DNA from 2 places in the Congzhengia sp. genome. Region 1 is predicted to be linked to the other one. Evidence: predicted binding sites of a transcription regulator. Region 1 holds the regulator's gene; the other holds the start of a gene.
The links. The regulator Rex, encoded in region 1, represses fermentation and respiration genes when NADH is low (regulators of the CRP and FNR family bind a similar motif). The targets are predictions, from matches to a motif close to ATTGTTAANNNNTTAACAAT.
Positions count from the first base shown of each region.

Region 2: adhE (bifunctional acetaldehyde-CoA/alcohol dehydrogenase) is a predicted target of Rex. The motif match lies at 1,714-1,733, and genes of this name have one in related genera.

Region 1 covers NZ_JAXUNN010000017.1:14,149-19,917, forward strand. The annotation lists gene WIG73_RS03190 (aminoglycoside phosphotransferase family protein) at 1-470, opposite strand, end outside; gene WIG73_RS03195 (Gfo/Idh/MocA family oxidoreductase) at 467-1,762, opposite strand; gene WIG73_RS03200 (zinc ribbon domain-containing protein) at 1,947-2,360, shown strand; gene WIG73_RS03205 (redox-sensing transcriptional repressor Rex) at 2,435-3,076, shown strand; tRNA gene WIG73_RS03210 (tRNA-Arg) at 3,109-3,184, shown strand; gene WIG73_RS03215 (hypothetical protein) at 3,301-4,275, opposite strand; gene WIG73_RS03220 (hypothetical protein) at 4,253-4,597, opposite strand; gene WIG73_RS03225 (hypothetical protein) at 4,769-5,769, opposite strand, start outside.
Region 2 covers NZ_JAXUNN010000021.1:2,459-8,227, forward strand. The annotation lists gene WIG73_RS03700 (helix-turn-helix domain-containing protein) at 15-1,580, shown strand; gene adhE (bifunctional acetaldehyde-CoA/alcohol dehydrogenase) at 1,757-4,366, shown strand; gene WIG73_RS03710 (aminoglycoside phosphotransferase family protein) at 4,366-5,115, shown strand; gene WIG73_RS03715 (cation:proton antiporter) at 5,249-5,769, shown strand, end outside.

The DNA of each region.
Region 1 (5,769 bases):
GGTGTGTCGTGAAACTGTTGAATTGTTTCATAAAGCTGTTCCGCCGGAAAGTCCGCCAGCATGTTCTGGAACCGGCCAAAGGTTTTTGCCGCCTCATAAAATTGCGCCGGTTTTGAAACAGTTTCAACCGTAATGCTGTTTTCAATAAAACGATAAACCCGAAAACAGTCGCCGTCGCCGTCTTTAAAATAAGGAGCACCGTCTGCTGTTTTCAAGAAATGAAGCGTTCCCCTGTCTGCGTCGCCGTTTGACGTCTTAAGTTTTAAGCGAAGATGAGAGGTCACGCGAAAAATGTTGCTCATAACCTCATCCGGTTTTTTAAAAACCTCTGTATTAATCCGCTGCAACACACAGGGACGGCCGTCTTTTTCTGCACTGTAGGTGTCGTTAATGTGGCCTCCGCCAAAGGATATGCCCTCCGATTTAATTCCGAAGGCGCCGCAAATATCTGATAAATAACGTTCAATCATATTGAATAATCCTCTTCATTTTTTATAGAATTCATATAGTCCTCTACGTTTATCACCGTGCCCGAACGCCTTGAATGTTCTGCGGCAAAGGCAATATAGTGGTTTTTTAAGGAGCGTTCCACCGTGCAAATGTTTTTGCCGGCTTCCCCATTGGCAATGTAGTTATAAAATGCTTCCATAATTCCCTCGTCGCCGCCGCTGTGCCCTCCGGCCTGCCCCTCTCCGCCCATTGCGGCATAATCATATTCGGAAACGGATTTGTCCGCAAACGTATAAATTTGAATGGGCTTGTTGTCTTCTAAGCGCGCTTCAATTTCACCTTTCGTTCCCATAATGTGAATGGTTCGGCCTCCCTTGTTAAAGGCGCACATGGTAAACGAAACGGTAACGCCTCCGTCAAACAGCAGGTTCACCACCTGGTGGTCTACTACATTGTTATCGCACCGAAACACACATTTGCCATATTGTGTGGAAGATATTGCTTTTTTCACGTCATCGTCATTCGGGTTCACCATTTTTGTGCTGGCAGAACGGAACCAGTCGCTGTCGCTTTTTAAGTAAAGCTTCACAGCGTTATAGGGACAGGTTTCTCCCACAGGGCAGCCCTCAATGCAATAATCCGGCGCACCGTTGGGCGCATTTTTTTCAGTAAAATAAGTTAAGCTGCCAAAAGACTGCACCTGTCTGCATTCTGTTCCAATCAGCCACTGCAGAATATCCATGTCGTGACAGGATTTTTGCAGCAGCATAAACGAGCTTTTTGCCTCGTTTCCCCAGTTGCCGCGGACAAAGCTGTGGCTCTGATGTTCATTGCCAACACACTCAATTTGGGATATGGAAACAACCTCCCCAATTTTGCCGCTGTCGATAATCTCTTTCAAGGCAACAAAAAAAGGTGTAAACCGCAGAACGTGGCAGACCAAAATGCGTGAACCCATTTTTTCTGCAAGGCTGGTTATGGCCTCGCACTCCCTTGGCGTGGGAGCAATGGGTTTTTCCAGCAAAATATCGTAGCCCACACGAATTGCTTCCATGACAGGTTCAAAATGGTCCCTGTCCATGGTGGCAATAATCGCAACATCCGCAATTTTACCCTTTTCTAAAAGTGGTTTATAGTCTGTAAAACAAAGCCCGTTTGAAAGCGCGTGTTTTTTCTTAATATAATTTCTTCTGCTGTCTGCCGGCTCTGCCACGGCTACAAGTTCAAATTTATCTCGGTTTTCCGCAATAAAGTCTGTGTATGTAATTCCGCGCAGCCCGGCTCCAATCAGGATTGCTTTTAACTTTTTCATTTTCTCACCATCCAAAACAAACTAACTCAATTTTAACATAATTATCCTTATTTTACAATAAAATTAACAGATTTATTTAAAAAAATATTAAATTTTTGAAATTATGTTTCACATTGCTTTTATTTATGATATAATATTATAAACGCTAAGAGAATAAAACATATCTTTAAAGGAGGTTTTTTAAATGGATAATTTTTTCTCAGAAATCAAAAATACAGCCGATAAAGTGGCGAAAAAGTCCAGCGAGCTTGTAGAAATGTCGAAAGTGAAGCTCAGCATGGTAAACACGAAATCGGAAATTGGAACAAACTTTAAGGTTTTAGGCGAACTGGTTTACCTTTCTCAAAAAGACGGAGCTGAACCGGATACAAAAAAAATTGAAGAAACAATTGCAAAAATTAACGAGCTTTACGATCGTCTTGACGAGCTTTCTGAGGTTAGCTCAACATTAAAAAATGAAAAAATTTGTCCTAACTGCACGAAAAGCAACCCGGCTGACGCGCAGTTCTGCTCTGGCTGCGGCTATAAATTTACAAACAACGACCCAGATGATGACGATTTAAATGTGGAAGAAATTACTGAGGTCGATGTGGTTTAAAATTTTTTATTGACAAATGTGAAGAATTACCTTATAATATTATCTTGTAGGTTTTGTGAAATGTAGGTGGAAAAGTGAAAAGTGAACAGAATGAAGTGCCTATGGTTGTCATTAAGCGCCTACCTAGATATTACCGATATTTAGGCGAATTGATGAAACAAGGTGTGAACCGGATATCCTCTGCGGCGCTCAGCGAAAAAATGGGCGTTACGGCCTCTCAAATCAGACAGGATTTTAACTGTTTTGGCGGGTTCGGACAACAGGGTTACGGCTATAATGTTCCAAACCTATATGCTGAAATCGGAGAAATTTTAGGACTAAATCATGGATATTCTTTGATTATTATTGGCGCAGGAAATATGGGACATGCGCTGGTAAATTATGCAAATCTTGAAAAGCGCGGGTTTAAAGTAATCGGCATTTTTGACAATGATGCAAAAAAAATTGGAACCACAATTAAAGGTATTGTTGTCAGCGATATTTCGAAATTGGAAGATTTTTGTAAGCAAAATATCGTTGACATTGCTGCCCTGTCGCTGCCGCGGAGTGAAGTAAGGGACATTGCAAAACGTTTGATTTCTGCTGGCATTAAGGGACTTTGGAATTTTTCATATACAGAAATTGCGGTTCCAGACGACGTTGCTATAGAGAATGTGCATTTAAGCGACAGTTTAATGACATTATCCTACAAAATTACAAAGATAAACGAAAATTAAATAGAAAAGGTTTGAAAAACAAACCTTTTCATGCGTCTGTAGCTCAGTGGATAGAGCACCGGCCTCCGACGCCGGGTGCCGTAGGTTCAAATCCTATCAGGCGCACCAAGCTTTAAGGTCTCGAATTCAATGTTTCTTTGAGTTTGTGGCCTTTTCCTTTTCAATAATTTATAACCAAAATTAATTTAACGTTCGTGTCATTGTAAAAATGTATTAATCGGAATTCATATCACAATATTGCTTTTTCCGCGATACTTAACTTCAGCATCCCGCCGCGCACTGACCGCATCCCCGTAGTTTTTAAAATAGCCAATAAAAACGGTTTTATATTTGCCTACGCTGATTTCAACTTTCCATTTTCGGTTTCGCAGTATCCATTTTACACCCGGGATTTTTTTATCTACCGTGTCACTCCTCTTGATTTCTGGGAATTCAATATAACCTTTTGGATTACTATGAAATGTCTTGTCGCAAGCTCTGACAAAACGGCATATTTCAACAAATCTTGATAGTACAACACCAACCATGCTGGACGAGAGTTTATAAATCTTAGCAAGTTGTGTCCGTTCAAGCTCAGTTCCGTTATAAATGCTGGCAATCCATGTCTGAATTAAGCTTTTATCCCGGTCTAATTTTACACCTGCAAAGGCTGACTGAATAATATAGTCAAGATATGTCTGATCAATAAACTTTTTAATATTGCAATCGTTGCATTGAATAATATTATATTTATCAGTATCGCTTCCATTATCAATTACAGCATCTAATGAGGCAACGCTAAGGGCATTCTTAACTTTAAGATACCAATCATATCTAAGCCCTGCTTCTTGAAGTAAATAATTCAAATGTTTTTCAGAAACATTTGAATTGACTGCAATAATTCTTTTTGCCTCCACGTAATTGCGCCACTGATTGCTGCTAATTTTTATAACATTCAGTTTTTCAAACAGATTAGCCATTTCGTAGCGTATATACGCACAGATTGTATCAACAAATTCCTTTTGATTAAATTCCTTTGGCTCACGTTTATAATAAGCTTTTATTCCCTTCCAAAGTCCAATCAGCCCTACTTGACAAAGTTCATCTTTCATCTCAGGCTTCACTCGGTGGTATGTATGATTAATTATTTTATTGATATAAACCTTATATTCATTCATTAATTTCTCTATTTGTTCATCAGGTATTTTTATGCCATCCACCACCTTTCATTCGCCTTGTATATTCTTTCGCTACATACTGCCCGAAAGTGAGTTGGTTCTTCCTTGCGTTTTCACACACCTCGCGTAATGGAACGGGAACCATAACAAACAATTCTTTTATTGCTTTTTCACTCCGCAAACAGTTTCCACAGGATTTTGTATATCCGCTTTTCAGAGCATCGCCACGAATGTTTTTTTCGTTTCCGCAGTCACATTTGCAGTTCCATGTTGTTCGTCCGGGACCTTTGCTTTCGCCTTTACCTAAGACAACCAGTTTTCCGAATCGCTGACCTGTTATGTCATAGCCTTGATTTCTTGCCACTACAAACACTCCTTTATTTTGATTTTTCTCCACAAGAAGCTGCTACCTTAGCCAAATGTCCACACTCCGATGCCCTCAATGCTGGTTGTGTATCAAAGAATGGTGCTTCTAAGAAAAATATTCAGCAAAAAAGACTCACGCCGCCGTGAGTCTTTTTGCCGCTTCATAAATTTACAACTCTACATCTTCAAAAACCGGCTCCTCACCGATGTTACCAGTCTCATACCAAAGATTCACCCCCACAATACGCTTGCGGGCACGCTTCTTATACGTTCCGCTTTGCCACTCCACAAGCACAATATCACCAAGTGTGTAATCACACTCATTACGTTTGTACCCATCCTCATTTCCAAAGCGCACACCTACGGTTTTGCCTTGTATACCATCAGTAATTCGTGCGTTGTTAAGTTCCAAAAACGCCTCGCTTTCACTGCCGCCGGACAATAGACTTTCCCACCGCAAAATGTTAATTACAGGTGAACTCTTTGAAATTTTAACCCAAAACGGATCTGTTTTATCTGCCTTTTTTAATATACCGGTTTTATTGTCGCACACAACAAAATCACCGGGATAGAGTCTAACGCCGAACTTAACATAAGAAGTATACGTTGAATTTTGCTTGAATCTTACTTTCCAGCACTTGGCAAAGTTACTTGGAATGGGATTTGCAGCAGTACCGTTGGTAATTGATGTACCCGATATTGTGTTGCCATCAGAATCTAATAAAAGATTTACTTGCGGATCCCACTCACCCATATTTTGATATTTTTGTTTGTACCAGCCGTCAGTGCATAGATTCAACGAATCACTGTCCATCACAACATCATACGCGTTGCGGTTAACGGTAGAAATTACAAGGGGGTTATTTTTATTACCATTTCGTATCTGAAATATCCACTCTTTTTCAGCGAAATTGAACCGCATTTCATGTCCCAACCCCTGTTGTTTCAAACATTCCTGCACAAACGAAAATGTTTCGCACTTTTCAGTGCGTTCCACAGTAATTGATGGAAGCAATGGAATAGAGTCGCCTCTGATTACTGGCGAATCAAAAAAAGCCTCCTGCACTTTGGTGTATACCAACTGGTCTGCCGCGCCGTTCGTTGCGTCAAATGCATCGGTCACACGCTTTGTCAGCAGCCAATTGCAAGTGCGTCCAAATACCGCCAAGT
Region 2 (5,769 bases), on a different contig from region 1:
CAGGTGGTTTATTTATGTATAAAACGATTATTATTAACAGCAAAGCTGAAACAATTGCGCACTTGAAGTATGCAATTTCCGAAAGCAATTTAGGCTTTACCGTTGTTTCTTCCTATTTATATAATAAGCGCGCGTCAGACGCAGTAGCCAGAACGCGCCCAAATTTGGTGATTACCGATTTGCCCCCGGCAAAGGAAAAGAACTTAGATATTGTGAAAAGCATCCACAGACGTTTTCCGGATATTAAAATTTTACTGTATACCGACAGAACGGATTTTGAGCTGGCAAAATCCGCTGTTTCCCAAGGAGTTTCCGCCATTATCAACCCAGGAGATGACACTGAGCTGACTGCGGCGCTGACTGAAATTAAGGTTTTGCTTGACCGGCAGGCGACTCAGAAAAAGCGTGATAAATTATTTGATCAGCTTGTTGTTTCTGCAAGAAAACAGTTTTTGACAGACATTTTTATGGGGAACATCACCGGCAGAGAAAATATTCAGAAAAAGGCCAAAGAGCTGAGTTTAGGCAATCATTCCTGCATATACTGCCCGTTCTGGATTGCCATTCCCAATTACAATGAATATATGACAAACCGCTGGAATTACGACAAGGAGCGGTTTTTGGTTGCCGTGGGCAACTTTCTGCGGCCTGAAAATAAAAGCTTTGAAATTCAGAATATCATGTTCACAAACGGAGAAATCTTTTATGTTGCTTTGGCGGAGACCAGCGACGCCACCAATTTTATTAATACCTTGCGTCTGCACCTCACCAATACCGAGCACAATTTAAAGACCATGATCGGACTTACGGTCAATTGGCATATTGGCCGGCATTTTATGTCCTTTCACGATTTTATCGACCACATCACAACACCGATTTTAAGCAACAGCAACATGAACGTCGAGGCAATTGACAACACGAAGGAAAATCACGCGTTGCTGCTTGATATGTATAAAAACGTAGTAATTTCCGCAATTTTGGATAAAACGCCCCGTCTTAAAGAGCATTTAAACTATATTGTGCGGCTGCTTTCCCAGTCGGCCGAAAATGTGCTTTCAGATGCACTGTCCGAATTCTGTGAAATTTCCATGCAGAATATGGCGCCGCATTTAAAAGAAAACGCAGAATTCAAACGCATGATGCGTTCCCTTTCCGAAGCAAACGGCGCCACAGCGCAAAATATTTGCACCAACGTGCTTTTTATGGTTTGCCGGGAGGCCGGAAAAAACAATCTGACCGCTTCTTCCAGCACTGTGAAACGTGCCGTGGAATATATTCAAAATAATTTTGCCCGGGATTTATCTTTAGAGGACGTGGCAAAATATTTAAACTTAAATCCTTCTTATTTTTCGCGCTTTTTCAAGCTGCACACCGGCTTTAATTTCAGGGACTATTTAATAGAGCTCAGGGTAAAAAAAGCAAAGGAGCTGCTGATAACCGGCAAATATAAAATATATGAAATCAGCATTATGACCGGTTATAAAAACAGCAAATATTTTGCCGCCCAGTTTAAGGCAGTAACCGGCCTGACTCCCAGCGAATTTGCAAACGGCGAGGCCGCAAAGTCAACAGGCGCATAATGTTTATTTGGCCAAAATTACAGCTTTGTTACTCCTTATATGCGCTGGATTATTGGATATATACAAAGATTTTGAACAATTTATTTTATATATTGACAAAAAGAAAAATTCGTGCTAAAATAAATTTAAACAGGTTGTTAAAAATTTAACAATATACTATAGTGGGAGGTTCTATCATGAATGAAACAAAACCAATCATTGACAGCGTGGAAGCGTTGGAAACAGAACTGAAAAGATTAAGAAACGTTCAAACAGTTTTTGCCGGCTACACTCAGGAACAGGTTGACAAAATATTCCTGGCGGCTGCCACAGCTGCCGACAAGGCCAGAATTCCCCTCGCCAAAATGGCTGTGGAGGAAACGGGCATGGGCATTGTGGAAGACAAGGTTATTAAAAACCACTATGCGGCGGAATATATTTACAACGCCTATAAGGACACAAAAACCTGCGGAATTATCGAAGAAGACAAATCCTATGGCATTAAAAAGGTTGCAGAACCCATCGGTGTGGTAGCAGCAGTTATTCCTACCACGAACCCCACATCAACAGCAATTTTTAAAACGCTGATTGCGCTGAAAACCAGAAACGCAATTATTATCAGCCCCCATCCCAGAGCAAAAAAGTCTACCATTGCTGCGGCAAAGGTAGTATTAGATGCAGCCGTAGCGGCTGGCGCTCCGGAGGGAATTATCAGCTGGATTGACGTTCCCTCGTTGGATTTAACCAACACGGTTATGAAAGAGGCAGACATTATTTTAGCAACCGGCGGACCGGGCATGGTAAAAGCGGCATATTCCAGCGGAAAACCTGCAATCGGTGTTGGTGCGGGCAACACACCGGCCATTATCGACGACTCGGCCGATCTGCTTTTGGCAGTAAACTCTATTATCCATTCTAAAACATTTGACAACGGTATGATTTGCGCGTCAGAGCAAAGCGTGATTGTTATGAAAAATATCTATGACGCTGCAAAAAAAGAATTTGCCCGCCGCGGCTGCTATTTCCTGGATAAGGATGAAACGGAAAAGGTTCGGAAAACCATTATTATAAACGGCGCATTAAACGCCAAAATTGTTGGTCAGAAAGCACACACCATTGCCGCTCTTTCCGGTGTTGATGTTCCGGAAGGCACAAAAATTCTTATCGGCGAAGTAACTTCGGTGGACATTTCTGAAGAATTTGCTCACGAAAAGCTTTCCCCTGTTTTGGCAATGTATAAAGCCAAAGACTTTGACGATGCTCTGGCAAAAGCAGAACAGCTCATTGCTGACGGCGGCTATGGCCACACCTCCTCTCTTTATGTAGATGCTGTGAAGGAAACAGAAAAAATTAACCAATTTGCTTTAAGAATGAAAACCTGCCGCATTTTGGTGAACACACCTTCTTCCCACGGCGGCATCGGAGACCTTTACAACTTTAAGCTTGCGCCTTCCCTCACCCTGGGCTGCGGCTCGTGGGGCGGCAACTCTGTTTCGGAAAATGTCGGTGTAAAGCACCTTTTGAATATCAAAACTGTTGCAGAAAGAAGGGAGAACATGCTTTGGTTCAGAGCGCCTGAAAAGGTTTATTTAAAGAAAGGCTGCCTGCCGGTTGCTTTAGATGAATTGAAAAACGTCATGGGCAAAAAGAGAGCATTTATCGTAACAGACTCGTTCCTTTACCAGAACGGTTACACAAAACCGATTACCGATAAGTTAGACGAGATGGGCATTGCCCACACCACGTTCTTTGACGTAGCTCCCGACCCGACTTTAGCTTGCGCCAAAGCCGGAACCGTGCAGATGCGCGCATTCCAGCCGGACACCATTATTGCGCTGGGCGGCGGTTCTGCAATGGATGCCGCGAAAATCATGTGGGTGATGTATGAACACCCGGAAGCAGACTTCATGGACATGGCAATGCGCTTTGTAGACATCAGAAAGCGTATTTACACGTTCCCGAAAATGGGTGAAAAAGCATATTTCATTGCTGTTCCCACCTCTGCCGGCACAGGCTCTGAAGTGACGCCGTTTGCCGTTATCACTGACGAATCAACCGGCGTTAAATATCCTCTGGCTGACTATGCGCTGATGCCAAACATGGCAATTATCGACACAGACCTTCATATGTCAGCTCCCAAGGGCTTAACAGCCGCATCGGGTATTGACGCAGTTACCCACGCCTTAGAGGCTTATGCTTCTATCATGGCTACGGATTACACCGACGGGTTGGCAATTCAGGCTCTGAAAGTTATTTTTGAATATCTGCCGAAAGCATATGAAAACGGTCAGACAGACGTGGAAGCAAGAGAAAAAATGGCAAACGCTGCAACCATGGCCGGCATGGCATTCGCAAACGCATTTTTGGGCATTTGCCACTCCATGGCACACAAGCTTGGCGCATTCCACCATCTGCCTCACGGTGTTGCAAACGCTTTGATGATTGATGAAGTTATCCGCTTTAATGCAAGTGAGGTACCCACAAAAATGGGTACGTTCTCGCAGTATGACCACCCGCATACCTTAGCACGATATGCTCAGATTGCAGATGCACTGGGCCTTAAGGGCAAGACGGACGAAGAAAAAACCGAAAACTTGATTAAGGCAATTGACGATTTAAAAGAATTGGTTGGAATTAAAAAGACCATTAAAGAATATGGCATTGATGAAAAAGACTTTTTAGACCGGCTGGACGAAATGGTAGAACAGGCATTTGACGACCAGTGCACCGGCGCAAACCCCAGATATCCGCTGATGAGCGAAATTAAGGAATTATACCTGAACGCATATTATGGAGGTGAAAGATAATGAATTTTGAAAATGTAATTGCAGTAAGACCTACTAAAACAATTTACCGCGACGGCGACAAATCGGTTAAGGTGTTTAACGAGGAATTCTCGAAGGCTGACGTATTGAACGAGGCGCTGAACCAAGCCCGTGTGGAGGAAACCGGATTAAATATACCGAAGCTTTTGGAGGTTACAAAAACCGACGGCAAGTGGGCCTTAGTGATGGACTTCATTGAAGGGGAAACGCTGGCCTCCCTTATGAAAAAGCATCCTGAAAAACTGGATGAATATTTAAACCTTTTTGTTGATCTTCAGCTTGAAATTCATGGAAAAACAGCACCTCTTTTAACAAAACTGAAGGATAAGATGAAGCGCAAAATTTCAGAAACCGATTTGGACGCAACTACCCGTTATGAGCTTCATGCAAGACTGGAGGGTATGCCCAAACACACAAAGGTTTGTCACGGCGATTTTAACCCAAGCAACATTATTGTGGATAAAAACGGCACGCCTTATGTGTTAGACTGGTCTCACGCAACCCAGGGCAACGCCAGTGCAGACGCGGCAAGAACCTATCTTTTGTTCTGCCTGTCCGGCGATGACAAAACAGCGGAAAAATATTTGGATTTGTTCTGTAAAAAGAGCGACACAGCAAAGCAGTATGTGCAGAAATGGATTCCCATTGTCGCAGCGTCCCAGTTAGTGAAAGGAAAACCAGAAGAACGCGCGTTTTTAACCCATTGGACAGACGTTGTGGAGTATGAATAAGTAAAACTTAAAAACTTCCCGGAATGTAATCCTTCCGGGAAGTTTTTTTATTGTTTAACCGAATTGTTATTGTTTTTTTCATAAAAATGTGATATTATATAAAATTGTGCGAAAAAAATAAGGAGTGAATCAGTTGGAAACCTATGCGGTATTTAAAGATTTGGCAATCATCCTGGTTTCGGCAAAAATTTTAGGTCTTTTGGCAAGAAAAATGAAAGTCCCCCAAGTGGTGGGCGAAATTGTGGCAGGGTTATTGATTGGACCCAGCGTTTTAGGATTAGTGGGACAGACAAGTTTCTTAACGCAAATGGCCGAAATCGGCGTCATTTTGCTAATGTTTTCGGCAGGCCTGGGCACAAACCTGAAAAACATGATTAAAACAGGGCCGTTTGCCTGTCTGGTTGCAGTTTGCGGCGTAGCTGTTCCGCTGATATTGGGAACGCTGCTTTACATGCTGTTTTATGGGTTTGCCGCCGTTGGCTCTCCACATTTTTATAAGGCCGTGTTTATTGGCGTAATTCTCACTGCCACATCTGTGAGCATTACGGTGCAAACCCTGTCTGAGCTTGGCAAGCTGAAATCAAAGCTTGGTACAGCAATTGTCAGCGCCGCCATCATTGACGACGTTATCGGCATTATGGTTTTAACGGTTGT